One region of the Vagococcus martis genome, then DNA from elsewhere that is predicted to be linked to it. Evidence: a T-box and tRNA genes for the amino acid it is inferred to sense, from the RefSeq annotation. Region 1 holds a T-box; the other holds one or more tRNA genes.
What was found. A T-box is a leader RNA that pairs with one kind of tRNA and senses whether it is charged. The one in region 1 lies ahead of BW731_RS07200 (valine--tRNA ligase), so its partner is inferred to be a tRNA-Val.
Positions count from the first base shown of each region.

Region 2: it encodes a tRNA-Val, which carries the amino acid that the T-box ahead of BW731_RS07200 (valine--tRNA ligase) is inferred to sense. The anticodon was not compared.

Region 1 is NZ_MVAB01000001.1:1,481,580-1,484,951, reverse strand. Features, by position in the region: gene BW731_RS07210 (redox-sensing transcriptional repressor Rex) at 1-655, shown strand, start outside; gene tpx (thiol peroxidase) at 734-1,225, shown strand; T-box leader at 1,268-1,463, shown strand; gene BW731_RS07200 (valine--tRNA ligase) at 1,522-3,372, shown strand, end outside.
Region 2 is NZ_MVAB01000001.1:1,147,137-1,150,508, reverse strand. Features, by position in the region: rRNA gene BW731_RS05635 (23S ribosomal RNA) at 1-1,020, shown strand, start outside; rRNA gene rrf (5S ribosomal RNA) at 1,099-1,214, shown strand; tRNA gene BW731_RS05625 (tRNA-Val) at 1,232-1,304, shown strand; tRNA gene BW731_RS05620 (tRNA-Lys) at 1,314-1,386, shown strand; tRNA gene BW731_RS05615 (tRNA-Leu) at 1,392-1,473, shown strand; tRNA gene BW731_RS05610 (tRNA-Thr) at 1,485-1,557, shown strand; tRNA gene BW731_RS05605 (tRNA-Gly) at 1,565-1,636, shown strand; tRNA gene BW731_RS05600 (tRNA-Leu) at 1,650-1,735, shown strand; tRNA gene BW731_RS05595 (tRNA-Arg) at 1,744-1,817, shown strand; tRNA gene BW731_RS05590 (tRNA-Met) at 1,855-1,928, shown strand; tRNA gene BW731_RS05585 (tRNA-Ile) at 1,943-2,016, shown strand; tRNA gene BW731_RS05580 (tRNA-Ser) at 2,031-2,120, shown strand; tRNA gene BW731_RS05575 (tRNA-Met) at 2,130-2,203, shown strand; tRNA gene BW731_RS05570 (tRNA-Asp) at 2,207-2,279, shown strand; tRNA gene BW731_RS05565 (tRNA-Gly) at 2,291-2,361, shown strand; tRNA gene BW731_RS05560 (tRNA-Ile) at 2,375-2,448, shown strand; tRNA gene BW731_RS05555 (tRNA-Glu) at 2,483-2,554, shown strand; tRNA gene BW731_RS05550 (tRNA-Ser) at 2,565-2,654, shown strand; tRNA gene BW731_RS05545 (tRNA-Met) at 2,664-2,737, shown strand; tRNA gene BW731_RS05540 (tRNA-Asp) at 2,741-2,813, shown strand; tRNA gene BW731_RS05535 (tRNA-Phe) at 2,822-2,894, shown strand; tRNA gene BW731_RS05530 (tRNA-Gly) at 2,903-2,973, shown strand; tRNA gene BW731_RS05525 (tRNA-Ile) at 2,987-3,060, shown strand; tRNA gene BW731_RS05520 (tRNA-Ser) at 3,073-3,160, shown strand; tRNA gene BW731_RS05515 (tRNA-Glu) at 3,186-3,257, shown strand; gene brnQ (branched-chain amino acid transport system II carrier protein) at 3,332-3,372, shown strand, end outside.

The DNA of each region.
Region 1 (3,372 bases):
ACAAAAGGATATTAGAATGGTCCCAAAAGCAACAACTAAACGTATACCACTTTATTTTCGATATTTGAAAACATTACATGAAGCAGGTGTTAAACGCATCAAATCAAATGAGTTTAGTAAAATGATTCAAATCCCATCAGCGACTATTAGACGAGATTTTTCTCATTTTGGTGAATTAGGACGTAGTGGATATGGGTATGATGTTCCTTATTTGATAGAAGTATTTAGTGATATTCTAAAAACAGATATTGAAAAACGTATTGCACTTGTTGGGGCTGGTAATCTTGGAAAAGCGCTTATTAAAAATAATTTCAGACGAGATACTAACTTAAATATCGTTGCAGCGTTTGATACAAATCCGGAACTTATTGGAGAAAAAATCAATGGTATCACAGTAAAAAATATGAGTGAGTTAAAAAGTATTGTGAAAAAAGAAGGAATCACGACAGTTATTATGACTGTACCGAGTAGTAAAGCCCAACAGGTCATTGACCAAGTGGTAGACGCAGGTGTAACGGCTATTCTTAATTTTGCTCCTAAACGGTTGAAAGTCCCATCTCACGTACAAGTCCAATACATTGATTTAACAACAGAATTACAAACGTTAATTTATTACGATGAAAATTATAATCATGCAAATGTTGACTTGATTTAGTTTTTTCGAGGCATGAACTTTGTATATTTGACTTTATTTAACTATAATGAAGTAAAGTCATGAAAAGGATGTGTCGACATGGAAGTATTGTTAAAAGGAAACCCAGTAGAATTAGTAGGGACACCACCAAAAGTTGGAGAAAAAGCCCCATTATTTCGTTTAAAAGATTTGTCAGATAATGTGATTTCATTAGAGGAATTAAAAGGAAAACCAGTTATTATTAGTGTGGTACCTGATATTGATACTAGTGTTTGTGCACTACAGACAAAACACTTTAATAAAGAAGCCGCGACAATGAAAGACGTGTATTTTTTAACGATTTCAAATAACACAAAAGAACAATTAGCTAATTGGTGTGCAGCTGAATCAGTTGACATGACAATGTTAAGAGATGAAGAAGGTGTTGTTGGAAAAGAATATGGTATTTTAATTCCATCAATTAATCGTTTAGCACGCTCAATTTTTGTGTTAGACAAAGATGGCGTCATTACATATGAAGAAATCGTACCAGAAGTATCAAGTGAACCAAATTATGTTAAAGCATTAGATGCTGCAAAAGCACTAATCTAAGTTTGACGAAATGATGCTATCAAGGTAAAATGAATGTCATAAACAACCACAAAGAATAGGAAGAGTAATACTTGGATGTGTTGCAGAAAGAAAATCCATCGGCTGAAAGATTTTCCATTTAAGAGTATGAAGGTAGCCTAGGAGTGGGAACCGTATTGTCAACGTTATATGACCTAGAGAGATAAGCGTATTTGTATGCTTATAAGATAGGTGGTACCGCGAGATAATCGTCCTAAAGTTAGAAATAACTTTAGGGCTTTTTTGTTTTGAAAAATAAAAAATAAGGAGAAATGTATATGACAGATGAACAACAAAACTTAGCGCCAAAGTTTGACCCAAAAGCTGTTGAAAAAGGGCGTTATAAAGAGTGGCTAGAAAAAGATTTATTTAAACCAAGTGGGGATGAAAGTGCACCAGCGTATTCTATTGTCATTCCACCACCAAATGTGACAGGAAAGCTTCATTTAGGTCATGCATGGGACACAACGCTGCAAGATATGATTATTCGTCAAAAAAGAATGCAAGGCTTTGATACATTATGGTTACCTGGTATGGATCATGCTGGAATTGCGACTCAAGCGAAAGTTGAAGAAAAATTACGTGGTGAAGGGGTGTCACGATATGATTTAGGTCGTGAAAAATTCATCGAAACAACGAAAGAATGGAAAGAAGAATATGCCGGACATATTCGTGAGCAATGGGCAAAATTAGGGTTATCGTTAGATTATTCTAGAGAAAGATTTACTTTAGATGATGGGTTATCTGATGCGGTGAAAAAAGTGTTTGTGACACTTTATAATAAAGGTCTTATTTATCGTGGTGAGTACATTATTAATTGGGACCCACAAGCAAAAACCGCTCTATCTGATATCGAAGTCATTCATAAAGACATCGAAGGTGCGTTTTATCATATGTATTATCCATTAGCTGATGGCAGTGGAAAATTAGAAATTGCGACAACACGTCCAGAAACCATGCTTGGAGACACAGCAGTTGCCGTTCACCCTAAAGATGAACGTTATCAACATTTAATTGGCAAAACAGTGATTTTACCATTAGTGGATAAAGAAATTCCGATTGTCGCTGATGATTATGTTGATATGGAATTTGGAACAGGTGTCGTAAAAATTACACCAGCGCATGACCCTAATGACTTTGAGGTGGGTAATCGTCATGATTTACCTCGTGTTAACGTGATGAATGATGATGCGACAATGAATGATTTAGCTGGTAAATATGCCGGTATGGATCGTTTCACTGCGCGTAAAGCAGTCATTAAGGATTTAGATGAGTTAGGACTACTTAAAGGCATTGAAAAAATGACTCATAGTGTTGGTCACTCTGAGCGAACTGGAGTCGTGGTTGAGCCAAGATTATCAACGCAATGGTTTGTTAAAATGGCGCCACTTGCAAAAAAAGCTGTTGAAAACCAAGCAACAGATGACGCCGTTGATTTTTATCCACCACGTTTTAATCAGACATTCTTAACATGGATGGAAAATGTACATGACTGGGTAATTTCTCGTCAACTTTGGTGGGGACATCGTATTCCAGCTTGGTACCATAATGAAACAGGCGAAGTCTATGTTGGAGAAGAAGCACCTAAAGACATTGAAAACTGGCATCAAGATGAAGATGTGTTAGATACATGGTTCAGTTCAGCTCTTTGGCCATTTTCAACAATGGGTTGGCCGGATACTGAGTCACATGACTTCAAACGTTATTTCCCAACGAATACATTAGTAACTGGTTATGACATTATTTCCTTCTGGGTAAGTCGCATGATTTTCCAAAGTTTAGAATTTACTGGAGAAAGACCATTTGAAAATGTGTTGATTCACGGATTAATTCGTGCGGAAGATGGCCGTAAAATGAGTAAATCTCTTGGTAATGGTATCGACCCAATGGATGTCATTGATCAATACGGGGCAGATGCGTTGCGTTGGTTCTTATCAAATGGCTCAACACCAGGTCAAGACATGCGTTTTAGTTATGAAAAAATGGATGCTGCTTGGAATTTCATCAATAAAATTTGGAATGCCTCTCGTTTTGTATTAATGAACGTTGAAGGAATGACGTACGATGATATTTCTCTTGATGGTGATAAGACTGTTGCAGATAAATGGATTTTAACTCGCTTAAATGAA
Region 2 (3,372 bases), 330 kb from region 1:
CAAAATTGAAGCCCCAGTAAACGGCGGCCGTAACTATAACGGTCCTAAGGTAGCGAAATTCCTTGTCGGGTAAGTTCCGACCCGCACGAAAGGCGTAACGATTTGGGCACTGTCTCAACGAGAGACTCGGTGAAATTTTAGTACCTGTGAAGATGCAGGTTACCCGCGACAGGACGGAAAGACCCCATGGAGCTTTACTGTAGTTTGATATTGAATGTTTGTGACACATGTACAGGATAGGTAGGAGCCGTAGAAGTCGGAACGCTAGTTTCGATGGAGGCGCTGGTGGGATACTACCCTTGTGTTATGACCATTCTAACCCGCACCACTAATCGTGGTGGGAGACAGTGTCAGATGGACAGTTTGACTGGGGCGGTCGCCTCCCAAAAGGTAACGGAGGCGCCCAAAGGTTCCCTCAGAATGGTTGGAAATCATTCGTAGAGTGCAAAGGCAGAAGGGAGCTTGACTGCGAGAGCTACAACTCGAGCAGGGACGAAAGTCGGGCTTAGTGATCCGGTGGTTCCGCATGGAAGGGCCATCGCTCAACGGATAAAAGCTACCCTGGGGATAACAGGCTTATCTCCCCCAAGAGTTCACATCGACGGGGAGGTTTGGCACCTCGATGTCGGCTCGTCGCATCCTGGGGCTGTAGTCGGTCCCAAGGGTTGGGCTGTTCGCCCATTAAAGCGGCACGCGAGCTGGGTTCAGAACGTCGTGAGACAGTTCGGTCCCTATCCGTCGCGGGCGTTGGAAATTTGAGAGGAGCTGTCCTTAGTACGAGAGGACCGGGATGGACATACCTCTGGTGTACCAGTTGTTCTGCCAAGGGCATTGCTGGGTAGCTATGTATGGACGGGATAAACGCTGAAAGCATCTAAGCGTGAAGCCCCCCTCAAGATGAGATTTCCCATTCCTTTAAGGAAGTAAGACCCCTGAAAGATGATCAGGTAGATAGGCTAGGAGTGGAAGTACAGTGATGTATGGAGCGGACTAGTACTAATCGGTCGAGGACTTAACCAAAATAAGCGGTGGACAATTATGATGATAGATAACTTTAACATTCAGTTTTGAGTGAGCAATTACTCAATAATATATAAGTGCGGTGACGATGGCAAGAAGGATACACCTGTAACCATGCCGAACACAGAAGTTAAGCTTCTTAGCGCCGAGGGTAGTGAAGGGTTTCCCTTTGTGAGAGTAGGACGTTGCCGTGCTTATATTTTTTAGTGATGGAGGTTTAGCTCAGCTGGGAGAGCACCTGCCTTACAAGCAGGGGGTCAGCGGTTCGATCCCGTTAACCTCCATAAGATTTAGACTCGTTAGCTCAGTTGGTAGAGCATCTGACTTTTAATCAGAGGGTCACTGGTTCGAGCCCAGTACGGGTCATATATGCGGGTGTGGCGGAATTGGCAGACGCACTAGATTTAGGATCTAGCGCCTAACGGCGTGGGGGTTCAAGTCCCTTCACCCGCATTATTATATATGCCGGCTTAGCTCAGTTGGTAGAGCATCTGATTTGTAATCAGAGGGTCGAGGGTTCAAGTCCTTTAGCCGGCATCTATAAGCGGAAGTAGTTCAGTGGTAGAACATCACCTTGCCAAGGTGGGGGTCGCGGGTTCGAACCCCGTCTTCCGCTTTAATAAGTTCTAGCCGGGGTGGCGGAACTGGCAGACGCACAGGACTTAAAATCCTGCGGTGAGTGATCACCGTACCGGTTCGATTCCGGTCCTCGGCATCAAAATAGCGCCCATAGCTCAACTGGATAGAGTGTCTGACTACGGATCAGAAGGTTAGGGGTTCGACTCCTCTTGGGCGCGTTAGATTGTATTATTAATAGTAACGCCATTTTATTTTCGCGGTGTAGCTCAGCTGGCTAGAGCGTCCGGTTCATACCCGGGAGGTCGGGGGTTCGATCCCCTCCGCCGCGATAATTACGACCTTTGGACCTTTAGCTCAGTTGGTTAGAGCTCCCGGCTCATAACCGGGCGGTCGTAGGTTCGAGTCCTACAAGGTCCATTGTAAGTTCATATGGAGGATTACCCAAGTCCGGCTGAAGGGAACGGTCTTGAAAACCGTCAGGTGTGTAAAAGCACGCAAGGGTTCGAATCCCTTATCCTCCTTATTAATATCGCGGAGTGGAGCAGCTAGGTAGCTCGTCGGGCTCATAACCCGAAGGTCACAGGTTCAAATCCTGTCTCCGCAATTAGGTTCCGTGGTGTAGGGGTTAACATGCCTGCCTGTCACGCAGGAGATCGCGGGTTCGATTCCCGTCGGGACCGTTGTTTTATTAGCGGGTGTAGTTTAGTGGTAAAACTACAGCCTTCCAAGCTGTTGTCGCGAGTTCGATTCTCGTCACCCGCTTTAAAAATAAATAGGGCCTATAGCTCAGCTGGTTAGAGCGCACGCCTGATAAGCGTGAGGTCGATGGTTCGAGTCCATTTAGGCCCATAGTATAAATTTTTATACGATTATTTAAAATTATGGCCCGTTGGTCAAGCGGTTAAGACACCGCCCTTTCACGGCGGTAACACGGGTTCGAGTCCCGTACGGGTCATGAGTATTATGGAGGATTACCCAAGTCCGGCTGAAGGGAACGGTCTTGAAAACCGTCAGGTGTGTAAAAGCACGCAAGGGTTCGAATCCCTTATCCTCCTTATTAATATCGCGGAGTGGAGCAGCTAGGTAGCTCGTCAGGCTCATAACCCGAAGGTCACAGGTTCAAATCCTGTCTCCGCAATTAGGTTCCGTGGTGTAGGGGTTAACATGCCTGCCTGTCACGCAGGAGATCGCGGGTTCGATTCCCGTCGGGACCGTCTTTAATGGTGCAGTAGCTCAGTTGGTAGAGCAACGGATTGAAGCTCCGTGTGTCGGCAGTTCGATTCTGTCTTGCGCCATTTTATTAGCGGGTGTAGTTTAGTGGTAAAACTACAGCCTTCCAAGCTGTTGTCGCGAGTTCGATTCTCGTCACCCGCTTTAAAAATAAATAGGGCCTATAGCTCAGCTGGTTAGAGCGCACGCCTGATAAGCGTGAGGTCGATGGTTCGAGTCCATTTAGGCCCATTATTATAATTTGGAGAAGTACTCAAGTGGCTGAAGAGGTGCCCCTGCTAAGGGTATAGGTCGGGTAACTGGCGCGAGGGTTCAAATCCCTCCTTCTCCATTATTATTTTTTATAATATTATATTGGCCCGTTGGTCAAGCGGTTAAGACACCGCCCTTTCACGGCGGTAACACGGGTTCGAGTCCCGTACGGGTCATAAACTTGAAATTGTATATACAATTTCAAGTTTTTTTTTATAAAAAATTTGATGTTTGGAGGTTATTAAAAGGTATGAAAGAAAGATTATCACATAAAGAGAAGTTATATATTGG